One region of the Paenibacillus segetis genome, then DNA from elsewhere that is predicted to be linked to it. Evidence: predicted binding sites of a transcription regulator. Region 1 holds the regulator's gene; each other region holds the start of a gene.
What was found. The regulator LexA, encoded in region 1, represses DNA repair genes until DNA is damaged. The targets are predictions, from matches to a motif close to CGAACATATGTTCG.

Region 2: a site for LexA is predicted at 2,166-2,179, ahead of recA (recombinase RecA). Genes of this name have one in related genera too.
Region 3: a site for LexA is predicted at 3,457-3,470, ahead of IEW05_RS12880 (DNA polymerase IV). Genes of this name have one in related genera too.

The regions. Positions count from the first base shown of each region.
Region 1 is NZ_BMFT01000001.1:2,293,906-2,301,334, forward strand. It holds gene metH (methionine synthase) at 1-57, opposite strand, end outside; gene IEW05_RS10695 (FixH family protein) at 420-827, opposite strand; gene IEW05_RS10700 (HAD family hydrolase) at 883-1,677, opposite strand; gene IEW05_RS10705 (LPXTG cell wall anchor domain-containing protein) at 1,737-2,273, opposite strand; gene IEW05_RS10710 (DUF896 domain-containing protein) at 2,345-2,518, opposite strand; gene IEW05_RS10715 (LysM peptidoglycan-binding domain-containing protein) at 2,765-3,019, opposite strand; gene lexA (transcriptional repressor LexA) at 3,345-3,971, shown strand; gene IEW05_RS10725 (SDR family NAD(P)-dependent oxidoreductase) at 4,155-4,916, opposite strand; gene IEW05_RS10730 (hypothetical protein) at 5,002-5,331, opposite strand; gene IEW05_RS25610 (hypothetical protein) at 5,575-5,808, shown strand; gene glnA (type I glutamate--ammonia ligase) at 5,907-7,235, opposite strand; gene IEW05_RS10745 (MerR family transcriptional regulator) at 7,257-7,429, opposite strand, start outside.
Region 2 is NZ_BMFT01000001.1:1,492,723-1,500,151, reverse strand. It holds gene IEW05_RS06895 (regulatory protein RecX) at 78-905, opposite strand; gene recA (recombinase RecA) at 1,032-2,090, opposite strand; gene IEW05_RS06885 (competence/damage-inducible protein A) at 3,171-4,436, opposite strand; gene pgsA (CDP-diacylglycerol--glycerol-3-phosphate 3-phosphatidyltransferase) at 4,555-5,142, opposite strand; gene IEW05_RS06875 (YajQ family cyclic di-GMP-binding protein) at 5,398-5,889, opposite strand; gene IEW05_RS06870 (hypothetical protein) at 6,048-6,215, opposite strand; gene IEW05_RS06865 (helix-turn-helix domain-containing protein) at 6,303-7,274, opposite strand; gene IEW05_RS06860 (DUF3388 domain-containing protein) at 7,353-7,429, opposite strand, start outside.
Region 3 is NZ_BMFT01000001.1:2,743,277-2,750,705, forward strand. It holds gene msrB (peptide-methionine (R)-S-oxide reductase MsrB) at 1-138, shown strand, start outside; gene IEW05_RS12860 (DUF2188 domain-containing protein) at 185-358, shown strand; gene IEW05_RS12865 (YitT family protein) at 404-1,066, opposite strand; gene hmpA (NO-inducible flavohemoprotein) at 1,512-2,729, shown strand; gene IEW05_RS12875 (Crp/Fnr family transcriptional regulator) at 2,825-3,322, opposite strand; gene IEW05_RS12880 (DNA polymerase IV) at 3,565-4,818, shown strand; gene IEW05_RS12885 (YhjD family protein) at 4,815-5,297, shown strand; gene IEW05_RS12890 (Gfo/Idh/MocA family protein) at 5,401-6,504, opposite strand; gene IEW05_RS12895 (ThuA domain-containing protein) at 6,527-7,258, opposite strand; gene IEW05_RS12900 (Gfo/Idh/MocA family protein) at 7,289-7,429, opposite strand, start outside.

The DNA.
Region 1 (7,429 bases):
GCCATCAAGGATCAATATTCGTTCTTTCATTCTGGATTCCAAGCTAGGTTTACTCATGATCTAATCCCTCCCGTAAAACATTAACTTATAGTTTATCAGAATGAAGCATTTTAGAAAAGGGAAAATAACAATTCATTTTTCTTGGAATCTCAGCGCAGACTAGGGTTCAAGCAATTTTAGAAATGTGCCCGACAACAGGGAGCAGATCGGATCTAATTCTAATATAGCATTTGAACACAGAGAAATCCCATGGTTTATATGAGAATAATAAACACGAACGAAATTTCATCTAGAGAAGAAAAGGTTCGGAATTTTCCGAATCAATCTAAGGTTAATATGATAACGAAAAGAGCTGCTCTCCATTCGTAATAGAAATGGGAAGCAGCTCTTATTCATTGTGTTGACTACAATTCTGACGCCTATTTCACCGTAAACTTAACCATAGGCATAGAATGTTGGTCGTGGGCAGTTACGTGAGAAATAACATAATAGATACCAGGTTCGAGGAACGTTTCACCATGCTTATAAAGTCCTTGTCCTTCACTCGTTACAGTAACCTTGGTATGCTTCGCGTCATCGTTGCCTTCTTTCCAGAACTCAAATATGACCTCTTTCGCATCATCAACATTTTCGCCACCATAGGTTACCTTGGCTTCAAACGTGACAGGCTCTCCAGCACTAGGTTCATTTGGAGTGATCTGAAGGTTCACTTGAATTGGTTCTAATGCTCCTTCATCTGAATGCATACTATGATTTTCTTTACTACACCCACCAATAATCATCAATATTATCACCAGTGTAAGTATACTCGAGAGCTTAATTCTCAACGTAGATGCCCCCTTTCATCAAAACAATATTTGTAACATGATTTAATATAGTGAATTATGATTTCTTAGCAATAATGTCATGAAGCTCGGACAAGTGTTTAATTTCAAAATCAGGAACAATTTCGTCCGAACGCGTTCTACCATCTCTATTCACCCATACTGCAGTCATTCCCACACTGAGTGATCCACGAATATCAGTTGTTAGCTTGTCCCCTACCATAATACCTTCTTCTGGCTTGATTCCAAGTTGTTCCAATGCGTGGTGGAATATCGATGGATCCGGTTTGCCCTTACCAAACGTACCAGAAATAATCACCTCGTCAAAATAAGAAGCTAACTCCGGAACTCCATCAAGCTTTTCCTGTTGTAAAGCAGGACATCCGTTGGTCAGAAGGAGGAGTTTGTAATTCCCTTTTAATTCATTAAGTATATTAAATGTTTCTTCATACACATGAGGACGGGACCGTCTCTCTTGTCCAAATTGTTCTGCAAGTTCAGCAGCTAAGGCTTCATCATCAACACCAACAGCTAGAAGTCCACGCCGCCATGACTCTTTACGGTATGCAGGAGCTAATTGCTCTAATTTACGAAATTCAGGTTGCTCACCAGCAGAGAAATTAGCCCAAAGTCCCTCAAAAGGATTAATCCCAATCATTTTCGTGAAAGAAATAGTTTCGTAGGATTCATAGAGCGACCTAGCTTCTTTACGCACCTGTTCTTGAAGTTCGACTGGATCAACACCTTTTACTTCTTGCGCCCTCTTACAAGTTGCTTCAAATGCCTCCCTAACACTTCGATCATCCCAGAGCAACGTATCATCCAAATCAAAACATACCGCTTTAATAGTCATCGTAGACGTCCTCTCTCTCCCTTAGTTACCAAGGTCTGTTTAAGTGATTTTATATCACCTTATTGCTTTTCTATAGTAATGTGATTTGTGTGTGCAAATTCCCCAAGACGAAGTGCCATAGCTTCTGTATCAAAAAAGTTCCGGAACCGATAGAACACCCACTTTGATTCTTTTCCTTTTGGAACAATTACAATTTTACTTTTGTTATGAATGATCTTGCTAACGTTACTAGCATCGAGGTATTTATCTCGATTAAACTTGGAAGTGTACAATCGATTCTTGTCAACGCGTAAATACGGCTTTCTAAGGAAAATCACCACAGCTAAGAGTAAATACAGCCCAATTGTGACCCAAAATAGAGTCTGATTCTCTCCAGTCGCAGGTCCCATTAACCCAAGGGCAGCATACAGAATCGCTATCAAACTCAAAGCACCTGGTAATATGATCTTTCTGCCTTTAAAAATATCACCGTCACCTTTTGCACCAAAAGTTGGACTAGAGCCTTTACCCGATGCAGTTGCTTTTATAACAGGATTTTTCCCCTTTTTCTTCAACTTCACCATGTTCCGCTCTACTTTTCTGTCAAATGAACCCATACATGTTCCTCCTAAAGTTTGATGAAGCATCACCACTAGCATATGTAGGGCCAAGCCTTTCGGCAGGTCCTTTATTCATCCACCACTTCGATTGACTCGAGTTGTTGGCGAAAGTTACTTCTAATGTTATTCAAATACACTTCACGAAGCTGAGCTCTTTCCAGCTTTTCTTCTTCTGTTAGCCCTGATTCTTTATTCTTACGGGCTAATTCATTAATTCGCTGCACCAAAGCATCTATGTCCATAATTCCCTCCTGCTATGATTTTCTGTGCGTTTCACGGTAGTTCAATAAGCTACTTTAAACAAGCTTACAACTGCGTTCGTGTAAGGCATTCATTTCTTACTTTGACATGAGTAAAAGAGCTTGTCAAGGTGATACGACATCACTGTCGTTATCGTCACCAAAACAAGCTCTTACAATTATTCTAACAAATAAAACGTAAGCAAGAAATCTTCATAAACGGATTGTTAATATACTGAATTATTCCTTTTATTTAGGTGGAAGAATTAGAACATCGCCTGATCGAATTGCACTTGCTGTCAGTCCGTTGTAATCCTTGATATGTTCGATATAGATACGTGTATCCTTACCTCTTGGTTTGTGAGCCGTTGCAATCTGCCATAATGTATCCCCCGGCTGCACAATGACCTTCTCCAAGACCACGTCGTGATCTCCTTCAGAAGAAGCAGCAAATGCTGTCACCATTCCCGTACAAGTTATCGTCAACAAGAGAATCACTATCATAATTCTGCTCAAACCTTTATGTATCCCTCTTGATTGAATTCCACTAAGCATAGTTTTCTCCAAAGAAGGCTTATTATGAATACTTTGATATGAACTGTATTTTAACATTTTCCACCACTCCAAACGTGTGTTCTTGTTTATGAATAAACTATAACACGAACGTTTGTTTGATTCAATACTTTTTTAGAACAATTGTTCCCATGAATAAAAATATTCTTTTTCAACCAATTTAATAGATAAATGATAGATTTAGAACTTACGTTTGTACGAACGGTAGTTCTATGTTATAATTTTTCCAAACGTTACTAGATGGGGTTGATATGTTATGTCGAAGGTATCCAGCCGTCAGCAAGCAATTCTTGAATTTATACGCAACGAAGTCCGCATGAAGGGTTATCCTCCTTCTGTTAGAGAAATCGGCGAAGCTGTTGGTCTTGCTTCCAGTTCTACGGTGCATGGTCACCTGGACAGGCTGGAGAAAAAGGGGCTTATTCGCCGCGACCCTACTAAGCCACGGGCTATAGAGCTGCTGGGACAAGAGGATTCAGATCATCTCGGGCTATTCGCCCATTCCGTAGCTAGAGTACCCGTGATTGGTAAAGTAACTGCCGGTGTACCGATCACTGCTACTGAGAACATCGAGGATTATTTCCCACTTCCTCAACACTATGCTGGTGATGGTGAAGTTTTCATGCTCTCTGTCATGGGAGATAGTATGATTGAAGCGGGTATCCATAATGGAGACTATGTGATCGTTAGACAGCAACAGACGGCTAACAATGGAGATATTGTTGTTGCGATGACAGAAGAAGACGAGGCTACAGTTAAGACATTCTATAAGGAGAAAGACCATATTCGATTACAACCAGAGAACGCAACCATGGAGCCAATTCGTTTGAAGCATGTTAGTATTCTCGGTAAAGTCGTTGGTCTGTTCCGCGATTTCCACTAATATAGATGAGGTTCCTTATCTCTTTAAAGATCATAACGAACAAATAACAGCAAGTCGCCATGATCCATGGAGGCTTGCTGTTTGTTGTCTTTGTGTTTCAAATTCTTGTCTCAGTAATTAAGATCTATTGTTCCGCATCTCGTCTCCATACTTTCAAACTATAATCACGCCCAAATCCTATTTCTAGATTGCTGGCATTACATTCCCACCAGTCACAGGTATAAAGGCTCCGGTAATAAAGCTAGCTAAATCAGAGGCAAGGAACGCAACAGCATTAGCGATCTCCTGATCCACTCCCCTACGTTTCAAAGGAACTCCTTGAAGATAAGCTTCATCTGAACCTGCGTCATCACCACGATCCTTCTCACTGATCGTCCATCCCGGGGCTACTTGGTTCACTGTAATCTGGAATTCACCAACCTCTTTCGCAAGCACGCGATAAACACCATCCATTCCTCTTTTTCCAGCTACATAAGCTGATTGATTGGGGAAATTTTGCATTGAACACTCCGTATTAATCCCGATGAACCGCCCTGACCGCTTTGCCTGCATCGCAGGAATGAAAGCTTTCGCCAAATACACGCTTTGCATAACACAAGAATCAAATTGACTTTGATAGTCTTTCGGTGATTGTTCAAGAATGCTTGTCCAAGTATATTGGACAACTGCATTAGCTACGACAATATCAACTTCACCAAGTTCTGCGTCGATTTGTTGTTTCATATTTAGAATTGAAGCTTCTTTCGTAATATCACCTTGTACAATGATTGCCGTCCCACCATCATCCTGAATTTCTTCAAGCAGTTCCTCGGCCTTGGTTCTATTACTTAAATAATGGATAGCCACTTTAGCCCCACAATTTGCTAGAGTTCGTACCATAACGCGCCCCAGCTCCCCAGTCCCTCCAGTCACAAGTGCGATTTTTCCAGTTAAATCTATCTTCATCTTAACAACCCACTCTCTTATATGACTTAAATCTATTGTAACAGTGAGTTTTCAGAAGTGCTACGTAACAAAAATACCTCTACCATCAAAAAGGATGAAGGTAGAGGTACCTGTTTGAAGCTTTTACAGAATAAAAATCAGAAGTAGCAATTTGAATGTCGCCAAATGTTGCACCAGCGCCAGTCAGCAGGGCTGCAACCAGCAGTAGATCAACAGCCAACGTGAGGCTGGTACCCGCTGGGATTGCATAAGTGATTACAGGTGCGTTAACACGAGTGATGACGAGATCAATCGGATATAGACCAAGATTATTCACTGTTACAGTAGCATTCGCGCCTCCTCTTAGATCTTCATAGTAGGATTTATCAACATTGGGTCCGATATTGAAAAATTGTTGCGGTAATAGAATCGCCATTGTGATTCACCCCCCTTGCCCTTTCATAGTTTATTCTATGCTTCATATCTATGAATACATCGAATAATGACGTAGTAGAATAGCATAATTTAAGAGATTGATAAGGAAGATAGGGATAGATGATACTATGATCGTTTTATAGAAGCCCATTTCTAAATTTACTTAGTCAATTGTCTATACACGTTAGTCTAAATAAGCATACTGTGAATCGAGTCAATTAAAAATGTGGAGGTAGATCAATTTATGTCAGAATTCAATCATACAAGTACAGGTATTATCCTTGTTTTGTTTATTTTGTTAGTGATCGTTTCATGCGCATCTATGGGCCATCCTCATGTCGCTAAAGTTGCTGCCGTTACTCCGAATCAACCTTTTACACCAAATCAAGCTTTTGTATCAAACCAATCGTTCACGCCTAACCAATCCTTTATGCCTAATCAATCCTTCATGCCTAATCAATCTATCATGCCAAATTAATCCTCAAATCCGTTTTAATAATTCGGCTTATAAGGAGGTCTTAACCTAGCCATAAAAAAATCCCCCAGCGCAAATGCGCTAGGGGATGGCTCCTTTTTCTAGTACAACGTCATGTATTGGTCACGTTCCCAAGCGTGAACTTGCGTGCGGAACATATCCCATTCGATTTCTTTCAATTCATAGAAGTGAGTGAGGGCGTGATCGCCTAGTGCTTCACAAATAATCTCACTACGAAGCAATTCGTTCAGTGCTTCTTTCAAATCCGATGGCAAGCTAGGAATTCCTTCCTCAACCCGTTCTTCTTCGGACATTACATAGATATTACGGTCAATTGGCTCAACGAGCGGCAATTTATTCTTAATTCCATCAAGACCCGCTTTCAGCATTACAGCCAAAGCTAGATATGGGTTAGCAGCTGGATCCGGGTTACGAACTTCTACACGAGTACTAAGACCACGGGATGCTGGGATACGAATCATTGGGCTACGGTTACTAGAAGACCATGCAACGTAACAAGGAGCTTCATATCCAGGAACCAGACGTTTATATGAGTTAACTGTAGGGTTCGTGATTGCAGCAAATGCACGTGCATGTTTCATAATACCGGCCATATAATGACGTGCTTCTTCACTTAGACCCAAATTATCGCTCTCATCATAGAATATATTCTCTTTCCCTTTGAATAGCGATTGGTTACAGTGCATGCCCGAACCGTTAACACCAAACAATGGTTTTGCCATGAATGTAGCGTGCAAACCGTGGCTCCGAGCGAGTGTCTTAACTACCAATTTGAAAGTTTGAATTTGGTCTGCTGCTTTGATCGCATTAGCATATTTAAAGTCGATTTCGTGTTGTCCTGGAGCAACCTCATGGTGAGAAGCTTCAATTTCAAAGCCCATCTCTTCAAGTGTCAACACGATTTCACGGCGACAGTTCTCACCAAGATCTGTAGGCGCAAGGTCAAAATAACCACCTTGGTCATTTAACTCAGTTGTTGGATTGCCTTTTTCATCTGTCTTGAACAGGAAGAATTCCGGTTCTGGACCAACATTCATCGAAGTATAACCCATTTCTTCTGCTTCCTTCAATGCACGTTTCAAAATGTAACGTGGGTCTCCTTCAAATGGAGTTCCATCTGGCTTATAAACATCGCAAATCAAACGAGCAACGCGATCTTGCGTAACCCATGGGAAGATAACCCAAGTATCAAGATCAGGGAATAAGTACATGTCAGATTCTTCAATACGAACATATCCTTCAATGGATGAACCATCAAACATCATTTTGTTATCGAGTGCTTTTTCCAATTGGCTAACGGGGATCTCAACATTCTTAATAGTTCCTAGTAGATCTGTAAATTGCAAACGGATGAAGCGAACATTTTCCTCTTTAGCAATACGCAGAATATCTTCTTTTGAATAACTCACTATAACATCTCCCCATTTTATTTATATTTTGAAAAAGCGAGATAATTCTCCTTGGATCAGTGATACCTGACCCGGTCTTTTTCCTGTTACCAGTTCTTGTTTGAGCATACGGTATAACTGCGAATCAGACATTTCCTTGCGTTTCTCCTCTGTATCCTTGGAAATAACCGTAGCTTCCTGCGATCCTTTGGACA
Region 2 (7,429 bases), 800 kb from region 1:
AATATAGATTCATACTCATTTTATTATTTGACGAAAGAAGTTGTCAAGCAAATGACAAGATAAGTCGTCTTTTGGTCCTATAAGTCTTCCCAGTCTTCTAATCCATCTACTCCATCTCTCAGACACAATTCACTAATCACCTTAGAAACTAACCCTCCAGAGTAACCGCGTCGCATTAAAAACGCTCCAGTCTTGCGTTTCCGATCTAACGTTTCTCCCTTCGTCGCTCTCCATTTCTTCGCACCCAGTTGTAATGCGCTGTCGAATTCATCCTCTTCACTCACTTCGTTAAGCGCTTCCTCTATGAGAGGCTTGGAGACGCCCTTCTGACGCAGTTCATGTCTTACCCACAGCTTGCCCTTGCCCCGATTCTTAACCCGCTGCCCGGCCCATTCTAGCGCGTAAGCGGCATCATCAATAAAGCCTTCGCTCGCAAGACGTTCAATCACTTCCTTGATCGTTTCGGGGCTCCAGCCTTTTTCAGCAAGCCGGAGCGAGATCTCATGTGCAGTACGCGGCTTTCGACTCAAATAGAGTAGAGCATCGGCATATCCTCGCTGCCGCTCATCTGCTGATACAATCTCTTCTAAATCGTTCTTGGTAAAAATAGCCCCCTGGATCATCCGGTATCTAATCATTACATCTTCATGAACATCAAGCGCATATGGACCAAAGAAGATCCGATAACGGAATTTCGGTCGTTTAAGAAGTTGAACAGAAGTAATCGTCAGATCTATGTTTTCCGGAAAAGTAGATAGTCCACTTTCTTCCTGTTTCGGATTCTCAGAACCTTGGCCCCAAGAACTTTCATCCGAGATATCAACAACCTCGTTCTCACGACCGCCTCCAGCTCTTGTTCTATCCTGTCGTCCTCGCTTCTCCCAGCTCTCATATCGATGATCCACCCCGCCCGCTCCTTTGCTTCTTAATTAATGTTGATTTATTAAAAAATATCCCCGTCTATACCAAAAACGCTCTGTCCCGGCGAACATCCGCCGGGAATCAGAGCGATCAACTACTTCCAAAATATATTAATCTTCGAGAAGCTCTTGCTCTTCCTTCAATTCCTGCTCCAGGTCCGCTTCAGAAGTCGGAGGAACCGTCGTTGTCAAATTGCTGACCTCGCGAATTTTCTGCTCAATGAGGTCCGCAATCTCTGGATGATCCTTCAAATATTGTTTCGCGTTCTCGCGTCCTTGGCCCAGCCGTTCTCCGGAATAAGAGTACCAAGCACCACTCTTATCCACGATATCATGCTCAACACCGATATCAACGATACTACCTTCTTTGGAAATACCTTCACCATACATGATGTCAACTTCAGCCTGTTTGAACGGAGGTGCTACTTTGTTCTTCACGACCTTAATCCGTGTCCGGTTACCCACCATGTCATTACCCATCTTGATCGCTTCAATACGACGTACATCAAGGCGAATCGTGGAATAGAACTTCAATGCCCGTCCACCCGGAGTTGTCTCCGGATTACCAAACATGACGCCTACCTTCTCACGCAACTGGTTAATAAAGATGGCAATCGTCTTCGACTTGCTGATAGCACCAGACAATTTACGAAGCGCTTGAGACATCAATCTTGCTTGCAGACCAACGTGGGAATCCCCCATGTCACCTTCGATCTCCGCTTTTGGTACCAAAGCTGCCACGGAGTCAATAACTATGATATCCACCGCTCCACTACGTACCAGTGCTTCGGCAATCTCCAATGCTTGTTCACCTGTGTCCGGTTGAGACAACAGCAACTCGTCGATATTTACACCTAACTTGCTAGCATAGGAAGGATCAAGCGCATGCTCTGCGTCAATGAAAGCTGCTTGTCCACCAGTCTTCTGAACTTCAGCGATGGCGTGCAGAGCCACCGTTGTCTTACCAGATGATTCCGGTCCGTACACTTCAATAATCCGACCACGGGGAAGCCCCCCTATACCTAAAGCGATATCTAATGCCAAAGATCCGCTGGGTATAACTTCCACTTGCATATGAGTGGATTCTCCCAATTTCATAATCGAACCTTTACCGAATTGTTTTTCTATTTGACGAAGCGCCATATCCAGCGCTGCACGACGATCTGACATTCAATTCACATCCTTCTCATGATTAAATCCTAGAGTAATTGTAACCTGTTTTGGAACGTTTGCCAAGCATTTTTTCGAACATACATTCGTGTATAGGTCACAACCCTCCCAAACCCTCCCTTATCTTAAGGGAGGGCCCCCAGGGTTGCACCCTCAGGTCTCCCGCTTTTACGGAACTTAGGAGTGATAGAGGCGCTCCTGCTCGCTGTACCCTACGGGGATACGCTTTACTTTGGTAGGTGGAACGCTTTTCCTGGATCACATCCCACCCAAACCCTCCCTTATCTTAAGGGAGGGCCCCTAGGGTTGCACCCTCAGGTCTCCCGCTTTTACGGAACTTGGAGTGATAGAGGCGCTCCTGCTCGCTGTACCCTACGGGGATACGCTTTACTTTGGTAGGTGGAACGCTTTTCCCCCTTCGGGTACGTCTTACTTTTGGAGCTCCTGGGCTACCAGTTGAAACATGCTGCAGGCACTACTACTGTCGAAGCACCCGAGTGACTTTGAGAGGTAGAGTCGCTTACGCCCTTCGGGCACGCTCTACTTGAGTGCTCCTGCATTGGTGCTTACTGTTACTGGTGTGCTTCTTTGCTTCTTTGCTTCTACTTTGTGCTTGGAGTCGCTAGCCCCGTAGGGGATGCGCTCACTTTAGAGCAAAGTCTTAGATTGACTGTAGTGGAGTGACTATCTAATACTGTTGTGTATAGAGTCGCTGGCCCCACAGGGGACAAGCTAATCGAATATACACTGCCTTACTAAGAGCTCCCAAGTTGGGGGAGTGAATATTGCTCTTCGGTGAATAGATAGCGAAGCGGGACGTTTGAATCTGGAGAAACGAAGTGGTCGCCTTTGTATTCGGATTATTACCTCATGGTAATTAATCTAATCGAATAATCCGAATACAACAGCGATCGAAGGATCAAACGGCATGCGTAGCGTACTTATTCACCAATTTTATTTATTCACTCCCCTCAACGACAAAATTTCATAAAAAAAAGAACCGTAGCACAACTGGGTCAGTTAGCTACGGTTCTTCCGTGACTTGATTATACATCTTAGCATGGGGGACATGCAAGATGATTAATTAGCAGCTTCGTTCGCTTTAAGTTGCTTCCATAAATGATAGAGGACGGTTTTGGCAGAACGGATTCGTATCGTATCGCGGTTCCCTTTTAGGTTCAGCTCCATCACCATGGTGTCGCCACCTCTACGGGATATAGCGATGTAGACGAGGCCAACAGGTTTACGCTCAGAATACCCCGGGCCAGCCACACCAGTAATGGATACACCAAAGTCTGTATCAACAATCATCCGCACCTGCTCAGCGAGTACCTGCGCCGTTTCAGCGCTAACAGCACCAGGCGCATCCTCACCCTCCAACATGTCATGCGGTACGTTAAGTAACTTCTCCTTCATTGCGTTGGAGTAGCATACGATTCCGCCAATGAACACGGTAGCACTGCCCGGAATCGTAGTAATTGTCTCCATCAAAAGACCGCCCGTACAACTCTCCGCTACGGCTAAAGTAAGCCCCTGCTCTGTCATCATATCTATAATGACTTTCTCGATTGGAACATCCTCATTCGCATAGAGATGCTCAGATAACCTAGAAGCGATCTCCTGCTCCATCGTTTTTAGCTTGCCTGATGCCTCACTCTCACTATCCGCCTTCGTCGAGATGCGAATCGTAACTTCGCTTTCCTTTGAATAAGGCGCAATCGTAGGATCGGTCTGATTCTCAATCAGATCCATCAATTTCGTCTCAAGCAAAGATTCACCGATGCCGGCAAATTTGAGCATTGTTGAATAAATCGGCATCTCGTTCGTCAGAACGTGCTGGAGAATCCATGGTTTCGCCTCATTCTGAAACATAGGTTTCATTTCACTAGGTGGTCCTGGTAGAACAATATAGAACTTACCATCCTCAGCGATAGCATTTCCTACGGCTAGCCCTGTCTCATTTGGCAGAGGAGTGCCACCATCAATAGCCAAAGCCTGTCGCCGATTGTTCTCTGTCATTGGAGTACCTCGGTCTTTAAAGAAACGATCCAGATTATCCATTGCCATCCGGTCGATATGTAGAGATCTTCCTAGGACAGAAGCTAGTGCTTGCTTCGTAATATCGTCTTGTGTAGGCCCAATTCCCCCAGTGAAAATCATGAGATCGGCACGGGATGAAGCGAGTCGTACCGCCTCACACAGGCGATTTATATTGTCACCTACCACGGTTTGTACATATACATCAATACCAAGCGACGCCAATTCCTGAGATAAGTATTGAGCATTGGAATTTACGATTTGACCAAGTAATAGTTCCGTACCTACTGCAATAATTTCCGCTTTCATGTCAGCCATGTCTCCTTATACGGGCTATAAGACGAAACCCACTACTTTAAAGAGATTGTTCATATCTCCCGAAATTATTGATTCCTTATGTTGTAAATTCACAAATACAAGTTATTGCTTAAGCCTTAGACAACGAAAACAGTGCTTTGTTTTTGACAAAATAGTCGATACCTGAATAAATCGTAATCAACACAGCTAGCCAGATCGCGATGTCATCAAATGGAATATTTAACCATTCGAATGGGAAGTTGTTGAGTAACAACGCTGAAATGGCGACAATCTGAGTGATCGTCTTTATTTTTCCCCACTTGCTAGCAGCGATAACAGAACCCTCTAACAATGCTACTTCACGTAAGCCAGTCACGGCAAATTCACGGCTGATAATAATGATGACCATCCATGAGTCACATTTACCCATCGCAGCAAGCGCAACTAACACAGCTGCAACTAATAGTTTATCAGCCAATGGATCAAGCAATTTGCCTAGATTAGTAACCATATTACGTTTGCGGGCAATATAACCATCAATTCCATCCGTACTTGCCGCAACAATAAACAGCAATGCACCGATCAGTTGATTGAGCGGAAGATGATAATTCCCAAATTGCAGTTCATGCGTCCACCACTCAAAATCTACGAGCAGCGCCACAAGCATAAGCGGAATCATAAAAATACGAGCAAGCGTGATTCGGTTAGGCAGATTCAGATTCACAGGATAACCTCCCCCGATAAATCATAAACATGTTTTACGAAAAAATCTCCATCATGCTTGTGAGTCAGGTTCAGTTGACTCCCTAGTCTTGCGATCATCATTTTCTCTGTCATGAGTCGTATCCCCCATCATATAAAACCGTCTAAACATTACCTCTACAAGTATAATATTTTGAAACGGGCGCTGTCAAAAAGAAAGCAAGGTCCCTCACAATGGATCTACACCGCGGGGACCAAGCCTATAACTGAACTATTTAAAATTAGTAAATTGTAAATCGACAGACAGATCAGCCTTGCGAAGTAATTGCATGATCTCCTGAAGATCATCTTTACTTTTTCCTGTAACTCGGATTGAATCACCTTGAATCTGACTTTTGACTTTTAATTTGGAATCACGAATCAGAACGTTTATCTTCTTCGCATTTTCCTGATCTATACCTGTCTTCAAATTGATCCGCTGACGTACTGAACCAAGGGAAGCTGGTTCAATCTTACCATAATCAAGATTCTTGATTGGCAAGCCCCGTTTGATCATCTTGGACTGTAATATATCGATAACAGCATTCAATTTGTATTCATCGTCAGAGGCGATAACGAGTACATCTTTTTCAATCTTAAGCTCACTCTTGCTACCTTTAAAATCAAAACGATTAGCGATCTCCCGTTCCGTCTGATCGATCGCGTTAGCAAGTTCCTGCATATCCATTTTTGAGACGATATCATATGAACTTTCTGAAGCCATACTTCACAATCCTTTCCTTATTTCCTATATCCATTAATTATATGCCGGAATGTTAGGCCCTGTCCACTTGGATTGGCAAGTACCGCTAGATAATCCCCTAGAACAACAAAACAGACGTTCAGTAGCTAAGAGCTACTATTAACGCCTGAAAATTAATATTATTTACTTTTCTGGTGATCTTCATGGCGAAACATGTTCAGAACTCCAAGCACAATATGAGCCAAACCAAATCCAAGAACGCCATATGCCCAATCACTTGGGGTTAAGTAATATCCAATAAGCGCAACGACGATACCCACACCAATAACAATCCAACTGAGTGTCATGGACAATACACCTCACTTCTAAAAATAAAAGAATAAATTTACTAGTATCTCTACCAGCAAATTTATTCTTCCCTGAAGTGTAAACCCTTATTCGACAGTACCCTCGGTATTGGTGTTCTCACCCGAATCCAGATTCAACTGGATCTTAGACGTATTTTTGCCATCTTCCACGACCACTCCAGCAACAGTGATTGTCGTGTAAGGAGAAGCACCTGATTTAATATATATGCCTTCAGGTCCGAGCTCATATTTCAATACATCGCCATCGGCAGTTGTATCAAAAAATAGCTTTTCCCCGTTCTTATCCCCTTTACGAATGTCCATCCAACTCCGGCCTGTCGCGGTAATGACAACTTCTACCGGCGCTCCCCCCGGATTCTGAACCTTAAACTTTGTAGTGCTACCATCTTTACCATCAGGTACAACGGTTATGTCTTGCGGCACATCTGTATCCGTGCCATTGTCAGTTCCCTCATTACCTGTATTTTCAGTATTCCCTGTATTTCCGTTGTCCGATCCATTCTGACCTTTTTCTGGCTCAGTATTATCGCCATTTTGAACATTTCCTCCAGAAGCGGAGTCAGAATTGTCTGGATTTAAAGGGTCCTTCTCAATTTGAGTAAGCTTGGTTGGATCTGTCACCTGCTTATCATCTGGTTTGTCTGTATTGCCCCAAACCGTAAAATATAAATAAATAACGATAAGAATTAACACTGCAAAGGACCACATCAACGTTGTCGACAACCATTTAGAATTGCGTTCCGTCGCTACTCGACTGCGACGCTTTTGAAGTACTGGTTCCATCGTCTGTTGCTCTGATACCGTAGCCGGAACGTGTTGGCTATGCTCTTCGAGTAATTCATCTGCGTTAATACCTACAGCTTCTGCATAAGTTTTAATAAATGCCCGCACATAAAAACTCCCTGGCAAAACCTTGTAATCTCCCGCCTCGATGGCTTCCAAATACCTTTTGCGAATTTTTGTTACTTCTTGAACATCGTCGAGCGACAAACCTTTGGCAAGGCGCGCTTCTTTTAACTGCTGACCCAAATCCGACACAACCATCACCTCCAGTTAATTGATTTTATATGGGTACTACCCTATATTTTTATTTTTCTAAAAAATAATCCTTAGATCCTATAATTCATCATCATACATCGTAGTAAACGTATCATATACGATTTCTTCTTCCGGATTGTTACGTAATTCAATAA
Region 3 (7,429 bases), 450 kb from region 1:
CATGTGTTTAATGATGGACCGGGACCTAACGGACTTCGTTATTGTATCAATTCTGCAGCGTTACGCTTTATACCTACAGAAGATCTGGAGAAAGAAGGATACGGAGAGTACCTTCCGTTATTCGGGACGAACGTTTAAGAAATGGGTAATAACAAGGTATATTCCCTTATAAGGAGGACAAAACATGCCTTGGAATAAACAGGAATACCCACCATCCATGAAAAACCTTGATGCTCGCGTTCGGAATAAGGCGATTGAAATCGCCAATGCCCTACTGGAAGAAGATTATGAAGAAGGTCGTGCAATTGCTACGGCCAAAGCCGAGGAATGGGATCAGAACCATCCACAGGATGAATGATCGGTAACTCCCCCAGTCACAAAACGCAAAAAAACGGCCTGAGCTTTAAGCTCGAGCCGTTTTCTTTTTCATGCCATATGGAATGCGAAGCGGTGCCAGATCTCTCTTCCCGTAATTCACGATCCATGTGATTACTTTCCCTGAAATCAATACTGCCATAATCGTAAACATTGTTTCTGCAAATGGTAAGAAGAACAATGATATCGTTAGTACTACTGCATCCATCAGAATAAATACAGTTCCGATCTTGATACCAGACCACGAACTTACGATCAGAGATAAAATATCATCCCCGCCCGTCGCTCCTCCAGCTCTCAGCACCATACCCGCACCAATTCCAATAAACACGCCAGACAACAAAGCTGCTAGCGGCAAATTGTGATGCAAATTAAAAGTAAGTGGCGAGAACCTCTCGCATAACTCGTAGAACGCAGAGAACATCATCGAAGCGAACAAGCTGCTTACAATGAATTTTCGTCCTTTCAGAAACAGAGCTAGAATAAAAATGGGAATATCTAATGCAATCATCGATAACGCAGGTGGCAAATCAAATAAGTATTTACCTAGGAGCGCAAGCCCCACAAAACCGCCTTCCGACAGCCCATTTTGAAAATTAATATGATAATAAGTAAAAGCTAATAAAAAAGACCCAAGCAACATCATTAATAACTGTGAACCTTCAATTTGCCATTTGTGCGCTTTCCTCATCCGGAATCCCTCTAATCGTAGTTTTGTTGACCTTACGGCAACTCCCTACGAAGAAGGTCCTTGAGGACTCTATCCTTCGCATTGTCACACTCTTCTTTCGTAGGGTTGTTGGCCATAAACCGACACGCCACGAAAGAAGCTAAGTATAAGAGAGATCACAACGTTTCCAAATCGTCCTTTGGGGATTCGTCCTTCGGGAACTCATGGTATCCTGATCCTTTCATGTTTATTTATTTATAATTATTATAACACAGACTCGTTAATGACTAAACAGTATGAAAATAAACTTTTTATTTACATCCTTGATTTGTGATAAATTTCATTGCACGATTTTCAGAGTTCATATTTTAGAAAATATTTATGTGACCAAAATCACATTCCCGTTTTTTTCTGCTGCCTATACTGATGAGGTATTTGATTAACTCTTTAGGAAGAAGGTTCTTACATGCTCGACTCAAAAATGATTGAAATTATTAAATCCACCGTCCCGGTACTTGAAATTCATGGACAAACCATTACAACAACATTCTATCAAGCTATGTTTAAAAATCATCCCGAACTCCTCAACATATTTAATCATGCTAACCAACGTCAAGGTAAACAACCTACAGCGTTAGCCAATGCTGTCTATGCTGCCGCTGTACACATTGATCGTCTTGAGGAAATTCTCCCTGTTGTCAAAGGGATCGCTCAAAAGCATCGGGCTCTAGGTATTCGGCCAGAGCATTACCCCATCGTAGGAGAAAACCTGCTAGCTGCGATCAAGACCGTACTTGGTGATGCTGCGACGGACGATATCTTGGAAGCATGGGGTCAAGCTTACGGTATCATCGCCGATGTGTTCATTAGCGTTGAAGCGCAAATGTATAATGAAGCCGCACAGCAAAAAGGCGGATGGGACGGTTTTCGTCGTTTCGTAGTTGATCGTAAGGTGAAGGAAAGCGAGGTTATTACCTCCTTCTATTTGAAACCAGAAGACGGTAACGAAATTGCTTCCTATCAGCCAGGACAATATATTACAATTCGCGTCAAACCCGAGAATCAGGAGTTCACCCATCTTCGTCATTACAGTCTGTCTACTGCTCCTGGCCATGCTTATTATCGGATTTCCGTTAAGAGAGAAGATGCCATCTTGAACCAACCTGCGGGTATCGTGTCCTCTTATCTGCATAATGAAATCGGAGAAGGAGATATTCTAGAGCTCACTGCACCAGCTGGAGATTTTACTTTAGACCAGTCGAAACAAACTCCAGTTGTCTTGCTAAGTGGCGGTGTCGGACTCACTCCAATGGTCAGTATGTTAGAAACGATTGTACAGAATACTCCGGAGCGGAAAGTCACCTATATCCATGCTGCACGTAATGGAAGCCAGCATGCGATGAAGGAACATATCATTGAACTCACTAACCAGTATTCAAATCTTCAGTCCTACCTCGTCTATGAATCACCTGAAATGGATGAAAGCTGTGATAAAAGCGGATATATTGACCTTCCATGGTTACAAACCATCGTTGATCCCCAAGCGGATTTCTACTTCTGCGGGCCTGTACCGTTCATGCGAGCGATCAACCAGGCACTTCGAGAATGGGGTGTACCCGAAGAACGTATTCATTTCGAATTTTTTGGTCCGGCGGATACCCTAGAGAACACAGCATCAGAATAAGCACATCGATAGTTTTCATCCTCCTACGCCAAAAGGCAACGATCTCTATAAGAGATCGTTGCCTTTTTAATATTTTACATAGCGAAATTTATGATCTAATGTCCACGCAGTAATCGATTAACCGTCTCCCGCCTAACACCAATCAGCTGGCCTATCTCTTCCTGCGTTAAATATTCAGTCAGAGGGATACCCTCCGCATGGTTTGTCAACCATTTCTCCAGCAGCTTGAGCCGCTCGGCAGGTGTACCCACGGTGAGATGATCCAGTCGTTCCTGCATGAACCTTACCTTTTCCTGTAACAACTTAGCTACTTCAAGCGGTTTCTTAGGATCCTCCTGCAACTCTCGGTACCATTCCTGGGCAGGAATCGTCTCTACTTCACTGCGTATAAGTGCTATTGCCGTGCCATGGGTCTCCTTAGGTGAAATTAGAGAATGATGTGGGACTGTTTCCCCAGGGTATAAAATATTGAATAAAACCATGTTCCCATTTTCATGTAGACGCGTCACTTTAAATAGCCCACTCTTGATATGATATAAGAACTCCCCGTCATCCCCCTGATGAAATAAAATCTCTCCCTTATGTAAAATCATTCTATCTCTCCATTCCGACAATCGCTATTAAGGCTTATTATACCAAAAAACTAAGACAAGCTTCACACTCAAAAATAACCTCTGGATTATTTACCCTTTGTATTATTAAACTGAATCTGGTATATAATAAAATACGAACATACTTTCGCATTTTTCATAAAATGAAGAGTCATGGAGTCAAAGTTTATGCTTGAATATACCCTGTTCCATGATCACGATCATTTTTAACGGAGGGTTAACCCATGACGAGACAAATTTTTCTAATTGACGGACAGTCCTTTTACGCATCCGTGGAAAAAGCGGCTCATCCCGAATATCGCGATAAGCCCGTTGCCGTCGGAGACCCTGCAAGGTTAAACGGTATTGTACTGGCGGCATGTCCTATCGCTAAATCTTACGGTGTAACTACGGCGTCACGAGTCGGAGAGGCATTAGCTAAATGTCCAGAATTGATTGTCATCCGTCCCAGAATGCGGACCTATATTCAAATCTCGCTATTCATCACGCAAATCTTCGAATCCTATACAGATCTTGTGGAGCCTTACAGTATCGACGAGCAATTCTTGGATGTTACGGGCTCGTCCACCTATTTCGGATCTCCTCATGAACTAGCCAAAACGATTCAAAACCATGTGCTTCTATCAACGGGTGTCTGGACGAGGGTTGGCATCGGGCCCACGAAAGTTCTCGCCAAAATGGCGACCGATAATTATGCCAAAAAGATGCCGGAAGGAATATTTGAACTCTCATTTGATAAATTAGAATCCACCCTATGGAAGCTTCCCGTGCATCATATGTTCATGGTAGCATCCGCGATGACCCGTCATTTTACCCGAATGGGTCTATCCTGTATCGGTGATATTGCATGTATGGAACTTGCTGAATTTAAGCAACGAATGCGGCGTGAAATGGGCAAACAAAGCGATATCCAGGCGGAATATTACTGGCAGGTTGCAAGGGGTATCGATCCAAGTCCCGTTGTATCTGGAATACGCCATCAATTAAAATCAGTCAGTCATGGCAAAGCGCTTCGCTGGAGTCTATATACCCAGCTCAAAGACATTGAAATCGTCTTACTCGAGCTAGTCATAGAGGTCTGCCGACGCACCAGGCGGCATCATTATATGGGCTCAGTTGTTTCCGTCTCCGCTGCGGAAACGGATGGTAAACGCTCCACTTGGTTTAGTCGACAAACAACACTACCACAACCGACTTCCCTAACCCATGAAGTTGCTGCTGCTGCACATAAGCTATTCATAGAACACTGGAGTGGATTACCTCTCAGCAACCTAAGTATTTCCTTGTCTCAACTGACGGACGATAGCACGATCCAACTTACCCTTTTTGAAGATCGATCGCTGGCTTATCGTAAAGAACGAACGATCGATGGAATCAAAAATCGATACGGAAGCGATGCTATTGTGCGCGCCTCTTCTCTAATGGAAGCCGGTGTGGCACGAGAAAGAGCCGAACAAATTGGAGGGCATTATAAATGAGTAAGCTTGACGATAACGAACGATGGAAATCTAAAATGTTATTGACAGAGCATGTTGAGGGATATGAACAACGACAACAGTCTCATGAGAATAAGATCATTACTACCGAAGAACGGACGATGATCCGTGACTATATTTTACTACCGTACATGGAAAAGATGGTTCAGAAGAGCCTGGCTGACATTGAATACTCAACTAATATTCTAAAGCGCTTGTATCTGATGGCTGGCCAAAAGATCCTAGATCAGATCGTAAACGATTTATACAGACTACGACGTGAGCTTAAACGGCGGAATATCAAACTTTTGACGGAAGAGCAATCCGAGATGGTTATCTATCATCGTTATTATTGCCGGGGATATGAGGAACAGTTTGGTATGACTCGTGATATTATGCGAGCAGAGATAAGCGTACAATTGACAAAGTATATCTCTGGGTTAACCGCGCAGCTCAAAGAATATTCCAAAGAAAAAAAATAAAATAAGATAAAATAAGATAAGGAAGCATCCTATAACTAACGACAAAAAAGAACTCTAGCCGATAGACCAGAGCTCAGCAAAAGCTTATTTAATCATTTAAACTTTAATCTAAGGTATATGGCGCAAGTCCCAATGGCAACGCTAGAGGACGGCTGCACGTACTCTTCATCTCGTAATGGCTACGGGAATCAGACGAATCATGGAAAGCCCACATCGCCTCAAGCACATGATAAGCAAGCTGGCCGCTGGCACGATGCTGCCTTCCCGTAACAATCGCATACGCCATATCCGCTGGTCCAATACCACGTGTATTCTCATCGTATCCTGGTAGCAGAGGTTGCTCCGTCCATTCGCTTTCACCTTTCCGGCGGATCTTGACCGGGCCACCAAACGTGTTCGGATCAGGTACTTGTATCGTCCCTTCGGTACCGTATATTTCGATAGGAGGAAGATCGCTACCTCCAAAAATATCAAAACTGGTAATCAATGTGGCAATAGCTCCATCCTGGAATTGTATTGTTCCCGCGACATGAGTCGGGATGTCTACCGGAATCTTTTGTCCTGCTTTCTTCTCACTTGTGATGGTCCGCTCCTGAAGTGCCTTACTAGTCATTCCCGATATCGTACGAATCGGACCCAGTAGTTGCACTAGCGCTGTTAAGTAATAGGGCCCCATATCAAACATCGGCCCCCCTCCGGCAGCGTAGTAAAATTCAGGATCTGGATGCCAATGCTCATGCCCCCGAGACATCATAAATGAGGTTGCTGCTACAGGACGGCCAATCTTTCCGTCTTCTATCAGTTGAAGCGCCGTTTGGATTCCCGCTCCAAAGAAAGTTTCCGGTGCACTTCCGACCAATAGTCCTTTGGAGTCTGCGCTCTCCAGCATTTTGCGACCATCCTCTGTTGTAACAGCCAGTGGTTTTTCTACGTATACATGTTTTCCAGCCTCAAGCGCCTTCAAGCTGACCTCTGCATGTGCTGCCGGAATCGTTAAATTAATAACCAATTCAATCGCAGGATCATTAAGCAATTCCTCGGTAGTATAGACGTGAGGAATATTATATTTATCCGCCTGCTCCTGAGCTCTCTTCAGATCCATATCAGCGCAAGCAACAAGGTCCAGTATCTCGAACTTTTGACAATTTTCCATATAAATACCGCTAATTTTTCCGCACCCGATAATGCCGACCTTTACTTTATTCATGAATGATCTCTCCCAAGAGGTTTTATTGACTATCTCCCATGCCGCTATAGCTATTTCGAAGTGTAGGGACTTCTTGTTCTGCAGACAAGGCAATTCGTTTACCGTCCGCTGCCCACAATAATCCTCTTCGCATCAGCTCTTGTACTTGGGGCATTTCAACGATGTCCGCATGATGGCCTAGAGAGTTATAATATACACGCCCTATCCCCCAACGTTTACTCCAAACTACGGGCATATCCACTGCTTTGTTCAGCGCGTGAGGTCCATCCACTACAGGAAAACGGGTTGTTGCCAGCACCTCTACAGCGGGATCGACATGCAGGTAATATTGCTCCGAGGTAACGCTGAAATCCTCTATCCCCTCAACTAGTGGACTTGTGCTCTGTCTGATTTCTACAGTATATGTAACGCCATCGTTACCAGGATGAGCTACCCATTGCCCTCCTGTCATAAACTGCCAGTCTACGTTATTGCGGAATGAATCGCACATTCCACCATGGCAACCCGCTAGTCCTGTTCCATTCTGCACGGCTGCCGATACGTTATCAACTAATTCCTGGGAGATTTCTCCCATCGTCCATACCGGGACAATAAGATCTAATCCCATGAGCTTCTTTGCATCCGCAAAGGCTTCCAGTGTATTCGATACTTCTACTTCAAACTGCTCCTGTCGTAAAATGGCTGCGAAAATGCCTGCAACCTGCTCCGGCTCATGTCCATCCCAGCCGCCCCAGACGATCAATGCTTTTCTCATCATTTGCGTTCCTCCCAGTGGTCTATTACATTACATTTCAGATATATTCACCCAGCGGCGTTCATCAATCGAGCGTTCAACGGCTTCAAGCACGGCCTGGCATTTCACTCCGTCATGGAAATTAGGCTCTGGCTGTCGCCCTTCCTCAATAGCGGATGACAGCTCTAACAT